One region of the Comamonas sp. C11 genome, then DNA from elsewhere that is predicted to be linked to it. Evidence: predicted binding sites of a transcription regulator. Region 1 holds the regulator's gene; the other holds the start of a gene.

Region 1 (11,371 bases):
GCCAGATTCCTGGCCTGCAGCATCAAAGGGGCCAGAGTCAGGGCTGCAGGTGCCGCGCCTGTAGCCGCATCCCTCCAATGCACTGTAGCGCCATCAATATCGAACTGCTTCACGCTCACTGCGAGGGACTGGGCGGGCGTCTCGGCCTTGCCCCCCGCCTGGACCGAAGCCTTGGCGCCGGGGGAATCAGACTCAGGTTCTGCATTCTCGGCGGGCGCTGCCGCAGCGGCGGACGGCGCATTCAGCCCCAACCAGTTGATCACGCCTTGCGCATTGCGGCTGGCATGAATCTCGGGGTTGACCCAGCGCACAGTCTCAAGCGCAATCTGGCTTTGCAGAGGCTGAGCATTCTGGAGCTGCAGCTCCAGCGCCTCAAAGTTCAGCAGCGGTGCACTCTGGCGGTCTTGCAATGCCACATTGCTCAAGGCCAGCTTGCCGCTGATGCTGACCACAGGCTGGTCTTTTTGCTCGAAGCTGATCTGCAGATCCGTATCGAGCACTCCAGAGAGGGGTTGCACGGGAACGCTGGCAGGCACATAACCCAGGTAAGGAGCCAGATCGATATGCTCCCATTTGAGTTGCATCGCCGTCTGGCGGGTCTCGGTGAACGGCGTGCTCTCGCCCGACGTGTCGAACTTGCTGCCGTTGAGATCGAAAGCCAGATGCGGCAGCACCTTGATCTCGCGCTTGGACGCCAGATTGCTGATGAAAGGAATGCTCAGCTGCAAGTCCTTGAGTTCATGCTTGCGCTGCACAAACTCGTCATTGAGTTGGACACGGCCATCACGCAATGCAATGTTATAGAGCGCAAAGCTCACGGGCTTGGACGGCTCTTCCTTATCTGGCTCGGAGAGCCTGGCAATCACATCGTCGATATCGAGCCTGCCCAATGAATGCTGGGTCAGTCGCACCACCGGGGCATCGACCTCGATTGCATCCAGCACAGGAGCGAGCCTGAACAAGGACTGCGCACTGGCATTGATGAAGATGCGCTTGATCTCCAGCTGAGGCTCCGCTGACGACTTCAGATCTTTTTGCTCTGAAATGCTTTCCGCATCGGAACCATCAGCTACTTTTTTTATAGCTTTATCAATCACCAGATCATGCAAGGTGATGGACATGGCCCAGGGAGCAAACTCGATCCTGCCTACATGCACGCCACGCCCCAGCTTCTCGGAAGCCTGTTTTTCCAGCTGACTCTTGGCGACCCAAGGCACTACTGCCCAGAGCAGCAGCCATAACAGCAAAAGAGCAAGAACAGACCAGATCAGCCGACGAAGCCAGCGATTCGATGTGAGCAAGGACATGGGCAATTGTTATTGATGCAGAGATTGAAAGCCTTCCAAGACTCTCAGGGGCGGGACCCGCCACGCACCCGGAACACCACTGTACCTTGAGCGTACCCTGGTGTATCTAGATTGCGCTCCATATATAGATAGAGGCAAGAGGCGTTTCCAGGGAGAAGTTTGCGCTATCGGAATACCCGCCTGAGGCAGATGAGCGCGAAAAAATGCAAACAATGCGCTGCAGAAAAAGACATCGCCGGAAATGACAAAGCCCGGAAGTGGAGAAACCGACTTCCGGGCTTTACGGCCGGTACCAGACCGGGCCGTTTTTCGCGGTTCAAGGAGGGTGTGGTCCTTGCCGCTGGAAGCAACGATTGCTCCCTTTTGTGCCTCAAGCGAAGATAAAGAGCAAGTGCCAACAGCCCATGGAATCAAAGGCCTCGGCGGAGTTTGCTTTTCCTTTCCTTTGGCAAGCACCTGCAACGTGCAGGCAGATTCACTATATCTGTGCTCGTGTAGGGCTACCAGGCTTTTTGCACTTTATTTCGCCTTGATGACAAATAAAACGATGTGAGCGTATACACCTCTTGAATCCGTGATTTTTTGCTGTAATTTTTTGAGCAAACTGTACATTCATACAGTTTTTATATGAATTTAAAATCTAATAAGCATTCTTGTTAGTGTTGACTGAATATTTAGAGCGCTTCTAGAATCCGCCAGCGCTCGAAATGAGCGTTTTTTGTTTCCGCTGCCTCACGACTGAGCAGACCGATCGGCGCCCCAAGGGGCGCTTTTAATCGGCCCGCAGCAAACCTCATCGGCCAGTTGTCCTGGTTGCACCACGAGATTGATCCGGTGCGACCTCGGGCGATAGCCAAGAAAGGACAAGCTATGCCAGCGTCAGGAAAATTAATCGCCTCCGCGCGAACGTTGGGCCATAAGACGGCTCACGGTTTTCTTGCTCTCACTCACAACGGTTTCGCCCTGCTGGGCTTGGCCGTGGCCATTTCGGCCCTGATTTTGATCTCTCGTCCGGACCTGCGTCTGGCCGGCGCCACCGAGCTGCGCGAGTGGCTCGACACACGCCTGCCCGCAAGCACTGTTGTGGCCGCCGCCGATGTCGAAGAAGCTCCCGCTTCCGCCAGCATCGTCGTCGCCAGCGACCGCGCCACGGCCGTCAATCCCAAGAACCTCCCCAAGGAGCAGGCGGCTGTGGCCTACTGGCTCAGCAAAAAGTACCGCGTGGCACCCGAGCCGATTGCCGCCCTGGTCAGCGAAGCCTATGCCCAGGGCAAAGCCAACAAGCTGGATCCGACGCTGATTCTGGCCATCATGGCCATTGAATCGAGCTTCAACCCGTTTGCCCAAAGTTCGGTCGGCGCCCAGGGCCTGATGCAGGTGATGACTTCCGTGCACACCGACAAGTACGAAAGCTTTGGCGGCCAGCACGCGGCCTTCGACCCCGTGACCAATCTCAAGGTCGGCGTCAAGGTGCTCAAGGAATGCATTGCACGCGCCGGCTCCATCGAGGGTGGCCTGCGCTATTACGTGGGCGCAGCCAATCTTCCTTCGGACGGCGGCTATGCTGCCAAGGTGCTTGCCGAACACCAGCGCCTGCGCCAGGGCGTGGGTCTGCAGGCCAGCCCGCTGATGACGGCCAAGTCCGACGAAGCCACCAAGGTCTCTCACGCTCAGCAAGTGGCACTGGCCAACTCCAACCTCTAAGCGGCAGATCCCTGCATTTCTCAAGCTGGCTGCGGCCAGCTTTTTTTATGCCCCGGCCAGGGCCTGCGGGAAAAACGGGCATAGGCTCTGCAGCCATGCCGGCTCAGCTACACTAGCGGGTGTACGCAACTGGCGATAGGCGCAGAATTTTCTGCCGCTGACGTGGAATCCGGCAGACTGCAAGGTCTGTGAACCACCGGGGAGCGTACCGCCCAGAGCCGCAGCGACTGCAGCCTGCAAGCGTTTCAGCCGTTCGCCTGGGCAGCCCTTGGCCTCAAGGGAATTTCTAAGTTCACAGGACTGCCATGTTTCAACGCACCGATACCGTCGCGAAAGTCGACCCCGAACTGTTTGCAGCTATTGAAGCTGAAAACCATCGTCAGCAAGAGCACATCGAGCTGATTGCCAGCGAGAACTACTGCTCGCCCGCCGTGATGGAAGCCCAGGGCTCCCAGCTGACCAACAAGTACGCCGAAGGCTACCCTGGCAAGCGCTACTACGGCGGCTGCGAGCATGTGGACGTGGTCGAGCAACTGGCCATTGACCGCATCAAGCAGATCTTTGGCGCCGAAGCCGCCAACGTGCAACCCAATTCCGGCTCTCAAGCCAATCAGGCAGTGCTGATGGCTTTTGCCAAGCCAGGCGACACCATTCTGGGCATGAGCCTGGCCGAAGGCGGTCACCTGACCCACGGCATGGCGCTGAACATGTCCGGCAAATGGTTCAAGGCCGTCTCCTATGGCCTGAACGCCGACGAAGCCATCGACTACGACAAGCTCGAAGAACTGGCCCGTGAACACAAGCCCCGCATCATCGTGGCCGGCGCTTCTGCCTACGCCCTGCGCATCGACTTCGAGCGCTTCGCAAGAATAGCCAAGGAAGTCGGCGCCATCTTCTGGGTGGACATGGCCCACTATGCCGGTCTGATCGCCGCAGGCGTGTACCCCAACCCCGTGCCCCACGCCGACGTGGTCACCACCACCACTCACAAGAGCCTGCGCGGCCCCCGTGGCGGCGTGATCCTGATGAAGGCCGAGCACGAGAAGGCCATCAACAGCGCCATCTTCCCCGGCCTGCAAGGCGGCCCCCTGATGCATGTCATCGCCGGCAAGGCCGTGGCGTTCAAGGAAGCCCTGACTCCCGAGTTCAAGGCCTACCAGGAACAGGTCGTGAACAACGCCAAGGTGTTTGCCGAAACGCTGACCGAGCGCGGTCTGCGCATCGTCTCCGGCCGCACCGAAAGCCACGTGATGCTGGTGGACCTGCGCGCCAAGGGCATTACCGGCAAGGCAGCCGAAGCGGCCCTGGGTCTGGCTCACATCACCGTGAACAAGAACGCCATCCCCAACGACCCCGAGAAGCCCTTCGTGACCAGCGGCATCCGTATCGGCACCCCTGCCATGACCACCCGTGGTTTCGGCGAGGAAGAAGCCCGCATCACCGCCAATCTGGTGGCCGATGTGCTGGACAAGCCCGAAGACGAGGCCAATCTGGCAGCCGTGCGCGCCAAGGTGGCCGAGCTGACCGCCAAGTTCCCTGTCTACAGCAAGTAAATCCTGCTGCGCTGAGCTGCCATGAAGTGCCCCTTCTGCAACCACCCGGACACGCAAGTGGTTGAAACCCGGGAGTCCGAGGACGGGGGCTTCATCCGCCGCCGCCGCCGCTGTGGCGGCTGCGACAAGCGCTTCACGACCTACGAACGCCCCGAGGTCAGCTTTCCGACCGTGGTCAAGAGAGACGGCCGCCGTATCGAATACGAGCGCGCCAAGCTGCAAGGCTCTTTTCAGATCGCGCTGCGCAAGCGCCCCGTGAGCACCGAGCTCATCGATGCCGCCATAGAGCGCATCGAGGACAGGCTGCTCAATCTGGGCCAGCGTGAAATCGATTCCAGCCGCCTCGGCGAGCTGGTGATGGATGAACTCAAGGGCCTGGACAAGGTCGGCTATATCCGCTTTGCCAGCGTCTACCGCAGCTTCGAGGATGTGGACGACTTCAAGAACATCATGGATGAGGTTCGCAGTCCCAAGGCCAAGGCCGCCAGAAAGCCCCAGGCCTGACCGCCGCCATGCCAAAAGCCACCCTCGGGTGGCTTTTGTTTTGCGTGCCTGACGGCAGGTGCTTGCTATGAATTTATGAGTATCTAGCGCAATAATTCAAAGGATATCAGATAGATTTTTATCCAACTTCCTTAATGAACGCGCATGATGCGCTCCTTCAAAGGTAGCGCCATCGGGCCGCTGCGGCTTTGCTCGCGCACATGCCCGGCCAGGGCATCCAGATCCAGCATGCCGCCCACCACATCGATGCCTTGCGTGAAGATGCTGAAGTTGTCGCCTCCGCTGCCCAGATAGCTTTGCAGTCCCACGCGGTAGCGCTGCGACATCTCGAGCCGCCGGCCCTCGAGGCGCAGCTCGCTCACGCGCCGTCCTGCGGGCTGGCTGCGGTCAAAGCGGTAGCTGAAGCCCTCGGAGACCTGCAGAATGCGCGGCGCATTCACGGTGTTGCTGCCGCTGTCGAATTGCTGCTCCAGTGCCTGGCGAATCTGTTCGCCCGTCAGACTCATCACCATCAGCGTATTGCCGAACGGCTGAACGCTGAACAACTGTCCATAGGTCACGCTGCCGTCGCCCGCAGGCACCAGGTCGGCACGCACGCCGCCGGGATTCACAAAGGCCAGCTGCGCCCCTCCCGCAGCGGCATCGCGCGTGGCAGCGAGTATGGCGTCGGCCACGATGCGCCCCATCACGCTTTCGCCATTGGCTTGCGGCATGCGGCTGACCGCAGCGGCCAGCCGCCCTGCGCCGGCCTCTGCCAGCGGCCGGGCCGCAGCCTTGTAGCGCGCCACCAGCGCCGCCACTTCGGCATCGGCATCAAAGACCGGAAACTCGGGCTGCAAGCCCACCTGGCTGCCGGCGCTGCGATAGCCCTCGCCCTGCACGATGGTCTGGTGCGCCGATTTGCGGCTGACGCGGCCGGTGCGCGCATCCACCGTCAGTCTGACCTCTGTCAGCAGCGTGCCGTACTGGCCGGCGCTGGTCAGCAGAAACGGCTTGCGGGGATTCACCCTGGCGTAATCGCAGATATAGGAGCGATGGGTGTGACCGGAAATCACCACATCGACCTCGCCGGAGAGCTGCTCCAGAATCGGCACAATGGCGCCGGAGAGGCCTTTGCAGCTATCGTCCTGCAGGCCCGAAGTGGTGGCCCCGCCCTCATGGATCAGCAGCACGATCACATCGGCGCCCTGCGCCCTCAGTTGGGGGATCAGCGCATTGGCCGTCTGTGCCTCGTCGGCGAATGTCAGCCCTCTGACCCCGCTGGGCCGCACCATATGTGGCGTGTTCCTGAGCGTCATGCCAATGAAGCCCACGCCTATGCGCAGACCGTCTTGCTCGAAGAACTTCACCCCGGTCGCCGGAAACAGCGGCCGGCCGTCTTCACGCAACGTATTGGCCGCGAGAAAGGGGAACTGCGCGCCCCTGAAGGGCTGGCTGATCTGGCATGGCTGCTTGTTGGTGAACTTCTCACAGCCACCGTTTTGCATGCGCAGCAGCTCGGCCACGCCCTGGTCGTATTCGTGATTGCCGGTGGCCGCAAAGTCCACCCGCATAAGGTTGAGCACCTCAATCGTCGGCTCATCGAGAAACAGCGCCGAGACCATGGGCGAAGCCCCTATCATGTCCCCGGCCGTGACCAGCGCCACATGGCGGCTGGCCTGACGGCGCTGGGCGATGACCCGGGCCATGTAGGCCACGCCGCCAGCGGGCACGGCGACGCTCTGCCCCTGCGCATTCTGCGCCGTCACCGCCAGTCCGGGCGGCTCCAGATGGCCGTGCAGGTCATTGAAGCCCAGCACGGTGATCTCCATGCTGGCCGGCCTTGTCACGCCACCGCTGCATGCGCTCAAGCCCAGCGCGAGCAGCGCAGCGCAAAGGGGGACGGCGACCTTGCGAAAAGCACAACGCCAGCCTGGCGACAGGGCGCGAGACTGGCGTTGATCCGGTTTTTTGTCAGTTGCAACCATCGGACTCTCCTGAGTCAGAGGTTTTAACGCACAAAGCGGTCCGGACGATGTCAGGTGGCCGATGCCGGAATCGGGGCCAGCCCCGAATCCACATCGGCATTCTGCGCACGGTGGCGCAGCGCATGGTCCATCACCACCAGCGCCAGCAGCGCCTCGGCGATCGGCGCGGCGCGGATGCCCACGCAGGGGTCATGGCGCCCCTTGGTGATGACTTCGGTGCTCTGGCCGTGCACGTCGATGGACTCACGCGGCGTGATGATGGAGCTGGTGGGCTTGATGCCGATGCGCACTTCCAGATCCTGGCCGGTGCTGATGCCGCCCACGATTCCGCCCGCGTTATTGCTGCGGAAACCCTCGGGGCTCAGCGAATCGCCATGCGTGGTGCCGCGCTGGGCCACGCTGTCAAAGCCTGCACCGATCTCCACGGCCTTGACGGCATTCAGGCCCATCATGGCGTAGGCGATATCGGCGTCCAGTCGGTCATACAGGGGCTGGCCCAGGCCGACCGGCATATTGCTGGCGTTCACACGCAGCGCCGCACCGCAGGAATCGCCGCTCTTGCGCAACTGCTCCATGTATTCCTCGAAACGGCTCACATCGGCCACGGGCGCGAAGAAGGGGTTGTGGGGCACATGCTCCCAGCTCTCGAAGCCTATGGGCAGCTCCCCAATCTGAGTCATGCAGGCACGGAACTCGGTGCCGAATTTTTCCTTGAGCCATTTCTTGGCCACGGCACCCGCAGCCACGGTAGGGGCCGTCAGGCGTGCCGAGGAACGGCCGCCGCCACGCGGGTCGCGGATGCCGTACTTCTGGAAGTAGGCGTAGTCGGCATGACCGGGGCGAAAGCTCTGCGCGATATTGGAGTAATCCTTGCTGCGCTGATCGGTGTTGCGGATCAGCAGGGCAATCGGCGTTCCGGTGGTCCTGCCTTCGTACACACCGGAGAGAATCTCCACCGCATCGGGCTCGTTGCGCTGCGTGACGAACTTGCTGGTGCCAGGGCGACGACGATCCAGATCATGCTGGATATCCGCCTCGCTCAAGGCCATGCCCGGGGGGCAGCCATCAATCACACAGCCAATGGCCGGACCGTGGGACTCACCGAAATTGGTGACCGTGAAAATTGTGCCGAAGGTATTGCCGCTCATAGGCTGCTGATTATCGTTGAAGTGATGATTGACGGCTGAGCGCCGCCATGCCTGAAGTCTTTTCACCAGGCTCGGACCTGCATTTATTCTGGCCTCGGCCCTGGTCAGTCCGTGCTCGTCGTGCTGGCGGCCTGCGGGCTGGGACTGCGCCGCCTGCCGCCCCCATCAGCGCGAGACATGAAAAACCCCGCCTCGGCGGGGTCTGCAGCAGTCGCAGGGCTTATTCGGCGCCCTGGCGCTCGCCCTCGGGCCAGTCGCGGATATAGGCCTTGAGCATGCGGTTCTCGAAGTTCTGGCTGTCCACCACGGCCTTGGCCACGTCATACAGCGAGATCACGCCCATCAGCATGCGCTTGTCCATCACGGGCATATAGCGCGCATGGCGATCCAGCATCATGCGGCGCACCTCGTCCATATCGGTTTCCATGGTGCAGGTCATGGGCGCGTCGTCCATGGCGCCGCGCACGGTGATGTTCTCCACGCCGCCCGTCTTCACAAAGCCCTGAATCACCTCCCGGAAGGTGAGCATGCCCACCACATCGCCGTGATCCATCACGACCAGCGAGCCGATGTCCTTCTCCGACATCACCTGCACCGCCGCAGCCAGGCTTTCATCGGGCGACACCGTGTACAGGGTATTGCCTTTGACGCGCAGGATGTCACTAACTTTCATTGCTGTTCTCCGAAATCTGTTTGGCACGCTGTGGCAGCTTTTGTCCTGCATGTGTCAGCACATGGGGCATCGCTTTGCTCAGAATGCAGGTGCGTGCACAAATATAGCCCACAATGGCTTGCATTGAGAAAAACTAAAGCAATGACGAAACATATGAATTTCTACATATTCATTCGTCTATCCGACCAAATTGATATTTGATTGCATGCTCAATCACACATTGCGTCGATCAATACCAGCCATGGAGACACAACATGCCCGGCTACTCTGACCCCGGCTTCGACACCCTGAGCCTGCATGCAGGCGCTCAGCCCGACCCTGCCACCGGCGCACGTGCCGTACCCATCCATCTGACCACGTCCTTTGTCTTCGAATCCAGCGACCACGCGGCCAGCCTGTTCAATCTGGAGCGACCCGGCCATGTCTACAGCCGCATCTCCAACCCCACCAACGCAGTGCTCGAGCAGCGCGTCTCGGCCCTGGAAGGCGGCGTGGGCGCAATTGCCGTGGCCAGCGGCCAGGCGGCGCTGCACCTGTCGATTGCCACGCTGATGGGCGCGGGCAGCCATATCGTGGCCAGCACGGCGCTGTATGGCGGTTCGCAGAACCTGCTGCACTACACGCTGGCGCGCTTCGGCATAGAGACGACCTTCGTCAAGCCCGGCGACATCGATGGCTGGAAGGCCGCCGTGCGCCCCAACACCAGGCTGTTCTTCGGCGAAACCGTGGGCAACCCCGGCCTGGATGTGCTGGACATTCCCACCGTCAGCCAGATCGCCCACGAAGCCGGCGTGCCGCTGCTGGTCGACTCCACCCTCACCTCGCCCTGGCTGATCAAGCCTTTCGAGCATGGCGCGGACATCGTCTACCACTCGGCCACCAAGTTCCTGTCCGGCCACGGCACGGTGATCGGTGGTATCGTCGTCGATGGCGGCAGCTTCGACTGGGAAAAGTCGGGGCGCTTTCCCGAGCTGACCCAGCCCTATGACGGCTTTCACAATATGGTATTCAGCGAGGAATCCACCACGGGAGCCTTCTTGCTGCGCGCGCGCCGCGAAGGCCTGCGTGACTTTGGCGCCTGCATGAGCCCGCACAGCGCCTGGCTGATCCTGCAAGGCATAGAGACCCTGCCGCTGCGCATGGAGCGCCATATGCGCAACACCGAGAAAGTGGTGCAGTTCCTCGCCAGCCACCCGCTGGTCAGCCGCGTGGGCCATCCCATGCTGGAGACCCACCCCTCCCACGCACTGGCGCACAAGTTGCTGCCGCGCGGCGCCGGCTCTGTGTTCAGCTTTGACATTGCGGGCAACCGCAACCAGGGCAAGAAGTTCATCGAGACGCTGAAGGTCTTCAGCCATCTGGCCAATGTGGGCGACTGCCGCTCTCTCGTGATCCACCCCGCCAGCACCACGCATTTCCGCATGAGCGACGAGGCACTGGCCCAGGCAGGCATCGGCCAGGGAACGATCCGGCTGTCTATCGGCCTGGAAGACGCCGACGACCTGATCGACGACCTCAAGCGAGCACTGAAGGCGGCCGAGAAAGCCGTCTGAGAGACCTGAACAAAATGGTTGCCACAACTTCTGCATCGCTGGACTGGAAGCAGTTTGAACAGACTTTATTCAGCATCTACTGGCAAGATGCTCAGGCGTTCCTTGCCGCTAACCCTCAAGAGAGCATCTACGCACTGGCACTGAACGGCCTGTACCGTGAGCAGGATGGCCCCATTTACCTGCCCACGCTGTCTGCCAACAGCGAGCAGGCCTATTCACAGATGGTGAATGCCCCTGAGCCGCAGGGTCGTTTGTCCGAATTCGACCTGGATACCGGCCAGTTGGGCAGTCTGCGCTGGAACCCGCCGGATTGGGAATGGGAAGAGCTGGATTCGGCCTCGGACTCTCAGGAGTTGCAGCAACTGGAGCAAGCCTTGCTGGCCGAGGCCAATAAAAGCACGCCTGCCCACTGGTTGCGTACCGAGGCGCACCTGATCAAGGCGCTGATCCGCATCTGCAAGCAGCTGACCAAAGCCTGTCAAAAATCGCCCTGGGCCAGCCAGCTCACTCCAGGGTTTGCGGTGCTGATCCATGTGGAAGACACTCAGGAATGCGAAGCCATGGCACGCGAGAGCATGGGGGAGGCACGCTTTCTTGCATTGTTTCCCAGCCATGACCAGGACGCGCAAAGACGCGCCAGAGTTGCCGCGCTCTCCCCCGCTCAACAGCTGCAATACCATCTGAGCTGTCTTGAAGGGATCGGGCGCCCGGAACTGGGACTGAGCCGAAAAGAGGCGCAATTGCTGGGCGAAGAGGCCGAGACTGCGCTGCTTGCCATGGATCACCGCCAGGTGGCTCATGCGCTGCTGCCCATGCTGACTCGGCCCGGCAAACAGTGGCGTGCGGCCATGTTGCTGGCCCAGATGGCCTACCGGGACGAACAGGTACTGGCTGCACTGCGTCAACAGGTTCAGGCCCCCGTCCACAGCCCCAGGGAAGAAAGCGAGCGAGGCTGGTGTGCC
Region 2 (11,371 bases), 1.0 Mb from region 1:
AGAGCGCGCCGAGCGCAAGCTGGCCGAGCGCGACGCCCAGGCCGGCGCTGCAGCATCGGGTCGCAAACCATGGTGGAAATTCTGGTGAATCAGGTCGTCGAAAAAGCCGCTGCCGCCAGTGCCTACAAGGCACGCGATGTCGTCAACGCCCCGGCCATCAAGCAGCGCATCAAGGAGCGCAGCGCAGAGCGCGGCGACGCAGCCGACGTCGCGGCCTGGCTGGGCAACCATTTCTACCGCCATGTGGTGGGCAATCTGCAGGCCGACGAGCCTGCCGTGCTGCGCATTGCCGACGCCCGGCAGTTGCAGGAGCTGGCGGGTCGGCAGGAGCCGCCGGCCTGGGCGCTGGAGCGGCTGGCGCGCAGGCAGGCCGGCTTCGAGCTGCCCGACCTCTGGTGGGTGCAGCCCGACAGCGCCGCCCTGCTCGCGCTGGAGACACGGCTGGTGGAATTTCTCTCCACCCGCAAGGGCACCTCTCTCGAAGGCAAGCTGCAGCGCGTGAACTGCCCACAGGCGCTGGCGCGCTGGACGCTGGAGCATCTGGCTTTCGAGAAAAAACAGAACAGCGGCCGGGTTGAGCATAGCCAGAGTGCCGTGCGCGGGCTGCTGCGTGGCCAGCACGGTACCTTTGTGGAGTTTGACGGCACAAGTGCGCAGATGCGCCAGGAAATGGCCTATGAAAGCCAGATGATGGGCCACTGCGTGGGCCAGTTTGCCAACCGCAAGTCCTTCAGCGGCGGCTATGGAGAACATTACGCCGAGGGACTCGAATCGGGGCGCATGCGGCTGTTCAGCTACCGCACGGGCACGGCCCAGCCCCGCATCACCGTCAATGCCTATGTGCAAAAGGACGGCAAGCTTCAGATCGAGCAGATCAAGGGCAAGCAGAACCGACCGCCGATTGCACGCTATATGCCCGATGTGGTGACTCTGCTCAACCATCTGCCGCTCAACGACGAAGTCCCCGAAGACGCTCTGTCCATGGGCATTGTGCGCCGCCCACCCGAGCTGCTGCAGGCCCGCCCCGAGCTGGCGCCCTGGTGCTCGGTGCAGGAGCTGCAGACCGACGACGAGCAACTGTGGCTGATGCAGCAGCACCCTGCCCTGCTGCCTCGGCTCAATCTGCAGTCACCACTGATGCAGTGGATGGTGGCGGCACGCAAGGATTCGCTGGACAGCGAAGTCATTGAACGCATGCCCAAATCCGCCGCACTGAAACAGAGCTTGCTGATGGCCAGAAAGCGCCCCGGTCGACCAGGAGTTCGCACATGAGCGGATGGACGATCTTTGTGCTCATCGTGGCCCTGATCTACTGGGTGCTGCGCGGCGGCTTCAAGCGCCTCAAGGAGGCCAAGCAACGCGGCGACATCATCAGCTACCAGGCGGGCAGTCCGGAGCGCAACTGGGCCCTGGCCCTGGCCCACCCCATGGCCTACCACGCCATGCAAGGTGGCTTTGCCAGCGATCTGCATGGCGCTGACGAAGCGCTGGCCAGGCAGCTGCGCCCCATGATCCTGCACCATCTTGGCCTGCGCACCGACCTCAGCGACGAACAGGTGCGCCAGCAACTGCCCGATGCACTTCGCCAGCGCTGGTTCATGCTGGATCTGCAGCGCCTGCAGCGCAGCGACGACGTGCGCGCCGCGATGGCGTTTGCCTGCGCGCGCGTGACCTTTTTTGTGCGCAGCGCCAGGCTGCTGGAATGGACGGACGAAGCCCTGCATTGGGATATCCTTCAGCTCAACGCCCAACGCGCCCAGCAATGCTTCGACAGCTGGCTTGCTTTCGGCCAGGCCTATGCACAGGGCCGCGCTCAATGGCTGGCACAAGGTCGCAGCGATGTGCTGGGCAAGGCCTTCACGTCCGAAGAAGTGGCGCAATGGGTGACGCAGGAGCAGCACCCCTGGCATGCGATGAGCTGGAATCTGCCGCTGACCGGCGATGAGGCAAAGCCCGCCTCCGAGCCTGCGGCACAAGTGTGAGACACCCGCAGAAACCGAGGGACTGCCAGGCAGTCCCTTTTTTACATCCGCAGCGCAGGCGTTCAGGCAAAGATGCTTCGGGCTTCCGTGAATCGCTTGGCGAAGTACACATTGTCCATGCGTACCCGCTGCACCGTTCCGCCGCTGGACGGCGCGTGCACAAACTGTCCGTTGCCCACAAAAATTCCCATATGGGAATAGCGCCCGCCCAGGGTGTTGAAGAACACGAAGTCGCCGCGCATCAGATCGCGTCCATCCACCGGGTTGCTGGCCTGCGCCCATTGCGATGTGGTGCGGGGCAGGCGGATTTCCGTGATGCCCCCCACGGCCCACTGAATCAGACCGCTGCAGTCAAAACCGCCTTCAGGCGAGTTGCCGCCATAGGTGTAAGGCGTGTTGACCACCAGCATGGTGCGTGCCAGCAGCGACTCGCGCAGCTCAGCATCCAGACTCAGGGCATTGGCCGGGCGCGCGGAAGATCCGCCTTGCGCAGCAGGCCGGGGCCTGTCTTTGGTGGTGGAACACCCTGCCAGCACCGCAAGCAGCGAGCCCGCCAGCATCAGCGCGCAGCGGCGCTCCAGACATTGAGGCAGAGCTTGCCGCTGACCCGCCTCCACGAAAGTCCTGTCTTGTAGCTTCATGGAAAGGCATGTTCTCAGAAAGCCGCCCAAACAGCCACCGTCTACCCACAATTACTGCGCTTCTTTACAAAAAAGTGAGCTACTCTCGCTTGTCATGCCTTTGATTCAGATGCATTTCTCATCCAAATCCATAAACAACAAGCCAAGCAGCTCACTTTTTAAACACCCTTAGAAACTGACACGCCCCAGGAAAGGGACAGCCAGCAAGCGCCGCCGCGCAGCGAGGCTGTCGTCCCCCTTGGGGGCGCCCGGCCAGGGGAAGCCGCGCAGCGGCTCAGGGGGGGTGATCAATTATCAGAAAGGCAGCTTGGGCATGCCGCCGCCGCCCATCATGCCCTTCATGGCTTTCATGCCGCCCATCTTCTTCATCATCTTCATCAGACCGCCGCCCTTGAACTTCTTCATCATGGTCTGCATCTGCTCGAACTCCTTGAGCAGGCGGTTGACTTCCTGCACCTGCACGCCGGCGCCGTCAGCAATACGCTTTTTGCGCGTGGCCTTGATCAGGGCGGGGTTCTTGCGCTCCTTGAAGGTCATGGAACAGATGATGCCTTCCTTGCGCTTGATCTCGCGCTCGGCCTTGTCCATATCGACCTGACCGGCCTTGCCGGCCAGCTCGGCGGGCAGCTTGTCCATCAGGGTCGAGAGACCGCCCATCTGCTTCATCTGCTGCAGCTGGGCCAGAAAGTCGTTGAGGTCGAAGCCGTCACCGCTCTTGAGCTTCTCGGCCATCTTCTGCGCGGCTTCCATGTCCACGCCCTTGGTGACCTGCTCGACCAGGGCCACGATGTCGCCCATGCCCAGCACGCGCTGTGCGTGGCGGTCGGCATCAAAGACTTCCAGGCCGTCGATCTTTTCCGAGACACCGGCAAACTTGATGGGCGCACCCGTGATCTGGCGCACCGACAGCGCCGCACCGCCGCGCGAATCGCCGTCGAGCTTGGTCAGCACGATTCCGGTCAGCGGCAGCGCTTCCTTGAAGGCCTTGGCGGTGTTGACCGCATCCTGACCCTGCATGGCATCGACCACGAACAGGGTTTCGACGGGTTTGAGCGTGGCGTGCAAATCCTTGATTTCGGCCATCAGCAGCTCGTCGATGGCCAGACGGCCGGCCGTATCCACCAGCAGCACATCGAAGAAATGCTTCTTGGCGTAATCAATCGCGGCCACGGCGATATCGTGTGGCTTCTGGTCGGGCGTGGAGGGAAACCACTCGGCGCCAGCCTGGGCCGTCACGGTCTTGAGCTGCTCGATGGCCGCGGGACGATACACGTCTCCCGAAACCGTGAGCACCTTTTTCTTGCGCTTTTCGATCAGATGCTTGGCCAGCTTGGCCGTGGTCGTGGTCTTGCCTGCGCCTTGCAGACCCGCCATCAGAATGACGGCGGGAGGCTGGGCATTGAGGTTGATGTCGGCCACGCCTTCGCCCATGGTCGCCGCCAACTCCTTGTTGACGATGGACACCAGCACCTGGCCGGGCTGCAGCGAGCTGATGACTTCCTGACCCAGTGCCTTTTCCTTGACGCGGGCAATGAAGTCGCGCACCACGGGCAGGGCCACGTCGGCCTCCAGCAAGGCCATGCGCACTTCGCGCAGCATGTCCTGCACATTGGACTCGGTGATGCGGGCCTGGCCGCGCATCTCTTTGACAAGGCGCGAGAGTTTATCGGTGAGTGCGGAGGCCATAAGCAAAAAGCATTCGAAAGTTATGGATGGACGGAAGTCGTGCGCGAGCGCGCAGCACGACTCTCCGGGCAGCTTGCGGGCCCAGCTCAGGCGAGGCGAAGCTGCATGAACAGGCATTTTACCCGCTGCCCTTGATTGACGATGCCCCGCAGACTTGTCCGTGATCTGCCTCAGGCGTGCAAAGTCGCTCCGCTGTGCTCCACAGCGCCCTCGAAAGAAACCGGGCCGGCCCTGAATCTCGAGCAGAATCGAGCTACCCTGAGAGTCCTGACTCTTGGTGGAAGACTGGCCTGCGGGGCGGGAAGCCTGGAGACATCGTCCGACCGGAGAAAATCCTTGAAGACCGGGCTCAAGAGCCGACGATCTGCCCTGCAAACGCTCAAACCCGCGCTCATGACCGGGTTCAGGCAGTGCTTTATACGCAAAATTGACGGACGGCAGCGGCCTGCAAAAGATGAGTGCGGGCCAGCGGCACTATCATAGAAAGCATGCTCTCCCAACCGCTCACTGCAGCTGGCCCCATTGGCTGGATCCTGGCCATGGCAGCAGCCATTGCCTACGCCATTCCTGCACTTGCCACCCAGCGCCTGCAAGAAGCCGGTGCCCGTCGCTGCCTGCGCCTGGCCTGGGCACTGCATGCCCTGCTGCTGGGCTGGGGTTTGCTTGGCGAGCTGCCGCACTTCGGCTTTGCTCCCGCACTCTCGATCACTGCCTGGCTGGTGCTGACCGTCTATGTGGTGGAGCAGCAGCTCTACCCGCAGCTGCGCTCGCGCTGGCCGCTGTCCATCCTGGGAAGCGTGGCCGTGCTTCTGGCCGTGGTGTTCCCCGGCACACCGCTGCACGTCAACGCCTCGCCCTGGCTGCCTCTGCATCTGGCTCTGGGTATTGCTTCCTACGGCCTGTTTGCCGCAGCCGTCGTTCATGGCGCGCTGATGAGCCATGCCGAGCGGCAGATGCGCCAGGGCGGCGACCATGACAGCGGACTGCCGCTGCTGACGCTGGAGCGGCTGACCTTCCGTTTTGTCGGAGCGGGCTTTGTGCTGCTGACCGCCACACTGGCCGCAGGCTGGCTGTTTGGCGAACAGCTCTATGGCAAGGCATGGGTGTGGAATCACAAATCCATTTTCTCCCTGCTGTCCTGGCTGGCATTTGCCGTGCTGCTGTTCGGCCGCAAGCGATTCGGCTGGCGCGGCCAAAGCGCCGTGCGAGTTCTTTATATCGGCGCCATCTTCTTGCTGCTGGCCTATGTCGGCTCGCGCTTTGTGATTGAAGTCCTGCTGGAGCGCGCAGCATGAAGTATTTGCTGGTCCTGCTGGTCGTGGTGGTGGCTGTCGGAATCTGGCGCAGCAAGCGCCGCGCAGAAGTGGCTGAACAGACCAGGCCTGCCAGTGTCCCCAAGCACGCACAGACCATGGTAGCTTGTGCTCACTGCGGCCTTCACCTGCCGCTGGCTGATGCCGTGAGCGACGCCTCGGGCAAGATCTTCTGCAGCGCGGAACACCGCCGCCTGGCCCAGCAAGACACTGAGCGCCACTGACCGCATGGTGAACTCCGCCTCGCCCTGGCAGCACACCGCCATCCCGCTGGATGCGGCCATCAGCCGGCGCGCAGACGCCAGCCTCAACGCCCCGTTCGTGCGCCTGTGGCAGGCTTTCCTCAGCGGCCGCGTGCTTCTGGCGCTGGCCCTGGTGCTGCTGCAGACACTGAATCTGCAGCTGCAGAACATCAGCTCCCCCCTGGCCTGGCTGATCTGCTTCACCTATCTGACGCTGACCGTCGTGCTGCGCCTGACTGCCGGACGTCATTTGCCGGCGCCTCGCGCAGCCCTGCAATGGCTGCCCGTGATCGGTGTCGACATTGCCGTGATCTTTCTGCTGCAGCTCTTTCAGGTCGGCTCGCTCAACTACACCGCGCTGCTGGCCATTCCCGTCCTGATCTCCTCGGCCCTGGGCGGACTGATGCTGGCCTTTGGCACCACGGCCAGCATCACGCTGCTGACGCTGGCCTACACCTTCTGGCAATACCATGGCGGCCTCAACGACGGCGCCCAGTCTTATTACCAGGCGGCTTTTTCCTGCGCCGGCTATTTCTGCGTGGCCTATCTCACGCACGAGCTGGCCAAGCGTGTCCGGCGCGAGCGCTCCCAGGCCCTGTTCAACCGCTTGCGCACTCAGACCCAGGAGCAGGTCAACAGTCTGGTGATCAACCACTTCTCCGATGGCGTGCTGGTGGTCGACTCGAGCTTGCTGGTTCTGCAGGCCAACCCAGCTGCCTTGCAGCTGCTGGGCCTCGCCATGGATCACCCCCAGCCTTTTTCCCTGCAGGCCCACAGTTGGTGGGAGCCGCTGGCGCATTCAACACAAGCCAGCTTTGCCCATGCCCGCCCACTGTCCGCCACGATTCACCTGCAGGCTCATGAACGACACGGCGCCACGGGCATGCATGTGCGCACACGCATCACCGAAGTTTCGGCGCCCTATCTGGACGAGGGGCCACAGGCGCAAGCCAGCCATTCGCTTTGCGTCATGTTTCTTCACGACCTGCGCGAAATGGAAGCGCAGCTGCGCACCGAAAAGCTGGCCTCCATGGGCCGTATGTCGGCTGCCGTAGCCCATGAAATACGCAACCCGCTCGCGGCCATCACCCAGGCCAATGCGCTGCTGGCCGAAGACCTGGCGAGCCAGCCCGGCCCCCAACAGCTATGCCGCATCGTGGGGCAGAATGCCGACCGACTGGCCCGCATCGCCGAAGAAATCCTCAACCTGGCGCGCGTGCAGCAGGGCACAGAAACCCATCAGGGCCAGTCGCTGCCGCTGGACACCCTGCTGGCCCAGATCAGCCATGAATGGCGCATACAGGCCACTCCGCCGCGCCAGCTTCTGCTGCGGCTCAATGCAACGGCCCGCCATATCCTGTTCGATGAAGAGCATCTGCGCCGCGTGCTGATCAACTTGCTGGACAATGCCCAGCGCCACCGCAGCCATGCCGACAATGAGGCGGGCCTGCAGCTGATCAGCGGCCACGGGCCCTTGAACGGTCGGATCCAGGGTCTCGCACCGCAGGACGACACCTGCTGGTTCATGGTCTGGAGTGATGGGGCACCGCTGGAGTCCAGCGTCGAGCGCCATCTGTTCGAGCCGTTCTTCTCCTCTCAAAGCCGCTCCAGCGGCCTCGGACTCTATATATGCCGCGAGCTGTGCCAGCGCTACGATGCCTCCATCAGCTATCAACGCCTGGCTCGCAAAACACCGCAAGGCGAGGTGAACGGCAATGCCTTTATCGTGACTCTGCGCAGCGGCCCTTCATCCCTCGCGAGCCACTCTCTGTTTGACTCGATCATGGTGTAAGCCCAGTGACATCATCGCCTCACTCATCCGCAGCGGCCAGCATTCTCGTGGTCGATGATGAACCGGATCTGCGCACGCTCTACGAGCTGACCTTGTTGCGGGAAGGCTACCGCGTGGAAACCGCGGGCTCGGTCCAGGAAGGCATGACTCAGCTGCAAGGCCGCAATTTCGATGTCTTGATTACCGATATGCGCCTGCCCGACGGGATCGGCATGGAGCTGCTGCTGCAGCTGCGCGATCAGTCGCGCAGCGAGCGCTGCATCGTCATGACGGCCTACGGCTCTGCCGAAAACGCCGTCGAGGCCCTGCGCGCGGGCGCGTTCGACTATCTGACCAAGCCCGTGGACCTGCGCCAGTTCCGCCAGGTCGTGGCCTCGGCCGTGCAAGGCATTGGCGCAGTGCTCAAGCCCGGCAACCCAACGACCAGCGATAGCTCGGCGGCCAGCGGCACTGGTGCGGGAACGCCAGCTGGCGCCCTGGAGGCTCTGGTTGGCCAGTCTCAGGCCATGCAACTGGTCAAGCAGCGCATTGCCAAGGTCGCCAAAGGTATGGCTCCCGTGCTGATCCACGGTGAATCCGGCACGGGCAAGGAACTGGTGGCACGCGCCCTGCACGGCTGCAGCCAGCGGGCCGACGGTCCCATGGTCGCAGTCAACTGCGGTGCCATCCCGGAAAGCCTGCTCGAAGCCGAGTTCTTCGGTGCCCGCAAGGGCTCCTACACCGGCGCCACCCAGGACAGGCCCGGCTACTTCCAGGCCGCACAGGGCGGCACCTTGTTTCTCGATGAAATCGGCGACCTGCCCCTGGCCATGCAGGCCAAGCTGCTGCGCGCCATTCAGGAACGCAAGATTCGTCCGCTGGGCAGCACCCAGGAAGAAGCCGTCGATGTGCGCATCGTCAGCGCCACCCACCGCGATCTGGGAGCGGAAGTGCAGGCCGGCAATTTCCGCCAGGACCTGTTCTACCGTCTCAATGTCATCGAAATCGAACTGCCCGCGCTGCGCGAGCGCCGTGAAGACCTGGGCCAGCTATGCCAGGCTTTGCTGCAAAAGCTGGCCCGCGAGTCCGGACTGGCTACGCCGGAGCTGGACGACATCAGCCTGAGCCAGATAGCCCAGCTCCCGCTGCCTGGCAATGTGCGCGAGCTGGAGAACGTGCTGCACCGCGCCATTGCACTGGGCGAGGAAGGCCCGCTGCGCCTGCCCGAATCCGGCGTTCCGGCCGAGGGCACTGGTGTGGCGGCAGCCGCTTCCTCGGACGCTTTGGCATCGAGCGCACCGCCGCCGCAAACTCAGCACGCAGGCAGTCCGGCCACGCTGCCGGAGGATCTGCAAGGCTGGCTGGATGAACAGGAGCGCAGCATCTTGGTCAGAGCCCTGCAGGACAACGGCTTCAACCGCACAGCCACGGCGGCCAGACTGGGCATCAGCCTGCGCCAGATTCGCTACCGCATCGACCGTCTGGGCATAGACCTGCCGGCCGAAGGCAGCAAACACCAGAGCGACAATGTCTGATCCCGCACCCCATTCTCCATCCTTGCCGCTGCCACAGCAGCCCTGGCAGGCCGGCTGGTATGGTGCGGCGCGTCCGCTGAGATCTCCCAATTTCGGCCCTCGCCCCGTGGATGCGCAGATCGACCTCGTCGTCATCCACTCCATCAGCCTGCCTCCGGGCCAGTACGGTACAGGCGCGGTGCAGCAGCTGTTCACCAATCAGCTGGACTGGGACGCCCACTCCTATTACCAGGGCATTCGCGGCCTCGAAGTCTCGTCACATTTCTTTATCACGCGTCAGGGCGAAATCTGGCAGTTCGTCAGCTGCGACGACCGTGCCTGGCATGCCGGCGTGAGCCAGTGGCGCGGGCGCGAGCGCTGCAACGACGACTCCATCGGCATCGAACTCGAAGGCCTGGAAGGCCTGAGCTTTGAAGCTCCGCAGTACCAGGCCCTGCAGCAGCTTTGCATAGCCATCGCGGCGCAATATCCGGTGCGCTACATCGCCGGGCACGAGCACATCGCCCCCGGGCGCAAGCAGGACCCCGGACCCGGTTTCGACTGGCAGTGGCTGCAGCAGCAGCTGGCCAGCGCAGGCAGCACCCGAAGCTGGAAATTCCCCCCCGGTCCGGCAGACTCAGGCACTGCCTGAAATCTTCATAGCATCTCCCGCCTTTCAGCCGTCGATTTCATACATATTCGTAGCTGAAATCTTTTACTGGCAGGCGCTATGTGCTCCTCATTTTGAGAATCCCAAGCATCCATCGTTGCGGGGCTTCGAAACGGCATGTCAATGGCGCGCGCGCAACAACTGTCGCCTGCATCAAACACGCAAATTTTTTACATATTTCCGGCCCGATCTGCCGCCGCGCGCAACCGCGCCACAGGCCTTTATTCATGCGGGATGAAGTCATTTTTGCGGCTGTCAAGCGACGCTAGAAATGCCAGATTCAGTAGTTTCATCAGGTCGCTCGGATTTAAGCGCGATACACTACCGGTAGTGTTTTGAAGAGCCTCAGACCCCATATCTAGTGTTTACAAGTTGTGCACACCCTGTGCAAACCATGTGTAAACCGAGGCGCCGAATCGTGTTTTTGATGGCCTGCCCACAGTGCAGGCCTTTGTCTGCCTATCCACATATTGACTCAGAGGAACTTATGCAAGAAGCGTTGAACTCACTGCCTTCTGCCGCACCTGCCGGTGCAGCCAATTCTTCCTCCCCCAATGACAGCTATCAGATCATCCGCCGCAGCGGCGATGTGGTGGCTTTCGCGCCCCAGAAGATTGCCGTGGCCCTGACCAAGGCATTCCTGGCTGTGCGCGGCGCGCAGGGCGCAGCGTCTGCCAGCGTGCGCGACACCGTCAACGAACTGACCGAAGGCGTGGTGCGCGCACTGGTGCGCTCGCGTCCCGATGGCGGCACCTTCCATATTGAAGATGTGCAGGACCAGGTCGAGCTGGGCCTGATGCGCGCCGGTCATCAGGACGTGGCCCGCGCCTATGTGCTGTACCGCGAGCGCCGCAACCAGGAACGTGCCGAGCAGAAGAAGGCCGCCGAAGTGGCCGCCGCTGCCGCCGCCAAACCCGTGCTGCATGTGACCGACAACGGCCAGCGCGTGCCCCTGGACCAGGAGCGCCTGGAGGCTCTGATCGTCGCTTCCTGCCGCAATCTGAATGCCGACATCCAGTCCGCGCCCATCGTGGCCGAAACCCTGCGCAATCTGTACGACGGCGTGCCTCTGGCCGAGGTCTACAAGGCATCCATCCTGGCCGCCCGTACGCTGATCGAAAAAGACCCTGACTACACCTACGTCACCGCCCGCCTGCTGCTGCACACCATCGTGCGCGAAGTCATGGGCCGCGACGTGCAGCCCGCAGAAATGCAGGCCGCCTATGCCGACTACTTCCCCGGCTTTGTGCAAAAAGGCGTGGACAACGAGCTGCTCAACCCCGAGCTGCTGAACTACGACCTGCCCCGTCTGGCCAAGGCCCTGAAGGCCGAGCGCGACGAGCAGTTCGACTACCTGGGTCTGCAGACCCTGTACGACCGCTACTTCCTGCACGTGCGCAAGACCCGCATCGAGCTGCCCCAGTCCTTCTTCATGCGCGTGGCCATGGGCCTGGCGCTGAACGAGCCCGACCGCAACGCCCGTGCCATCGAGTTCTACGAACTGCTGTCGTCCTTCGACTTCATGTCGTCCACCCCCACGCTGTTCAACAGC

What was found. Region 1 encodes NrdR, which represses ribonucleotide reductase genes. Its sites were predicted from a motif close to CACNANATNTNGTG; they were not measured.
Region 2: the regulator NrdR is predicted to act here: its motif matches at 10,170-10,183, upstream of NOX35_RS22870 (ribonucleoside-diphosphate reductase subunit alpha).

Annotation. Positions count from the first base shown of each region.
Region 1 is NZ_CP101743.1:3,905,632-3,917,002, forward strand. Features, by position in the region: gene NOX35_RS17875 (DUF748 domain-containing protein) at 1-1,307, opposite strand, end outside; gene NOX35_RS17880 (lytic transglycosylase domain-containing protein) at 2,178-3,011, shown strand; ZMP/ZTP riboswitch at 3,127-3,281, shown strand; gene glyA (serine hydroxymethyltransferase) at 3,317-4,564, shown strand; gene nrdR (transcriptional regulator NrdR) at 4,586-5,068, shown strand; gene NOX35_RS17895 (bifunctional UDP-sugar hydrolase/5'-nucleotidase) at 5,200-7,035, opposite strand; gene aroC (chorismate synthase) at 7,086-8,183, opposite strand; gene NOX35_RS17905 (CBS domain-containing protein) at 8,404-8,856, opposite strand; gene NOX35_RS17910 (O-acetylhomoserine aminocarboxypropyltransferase) at 9,111-10,409, shown strand; gene NOX35_RS17915 (DUF4303 domain-containing protein) at 10,424-11,371, shown strand, end outside.
Region 2 is NZ_CP101743.1:4,945,999-4,957,369, forward strand. Features, by position in the region: gene NOX35_RS22820 (hypothetical protein) at 1-88, shown strand, start outside; gene NOX35_RS22825 (hypothetical protein) at 70-1,272, shown strand; gene NOX35_RS22830 (DUF1266 domain-containing protein) at 1,269-1,982, shown strand; gene NOX35_RS22835 (C40 family peptidase) at 2,045-2,623, opposite strand; gene ffh (signal recognition particle protein) at 2,918-4,309, opposite strand; gene NOX35_RS22845 (inner membrane protein YpjD) at 4,798-5,604, shown strand; gene NOX35_RS22850 (PP0621 family protein) at 5,601-5,846, shown strand; gene NOX35_RS22855 (PAS domain-containing sensor histidine kinase) at 5,851-7,656, shown strand; gene NOX35_RS22860 (sigma-54 dependent transcriptional regulator) at 7,704-9,170, shown strand; gene ampD (1,6-anhydro-N-acetylmuramyl-L-alanine amidase AmpD) at 9,163-9,801, shown strand; gene NOX35_RS22870 (ribonucleoside-diphosphate reductase subunit alpha) at 10,307-11,371, shown strand, end outside.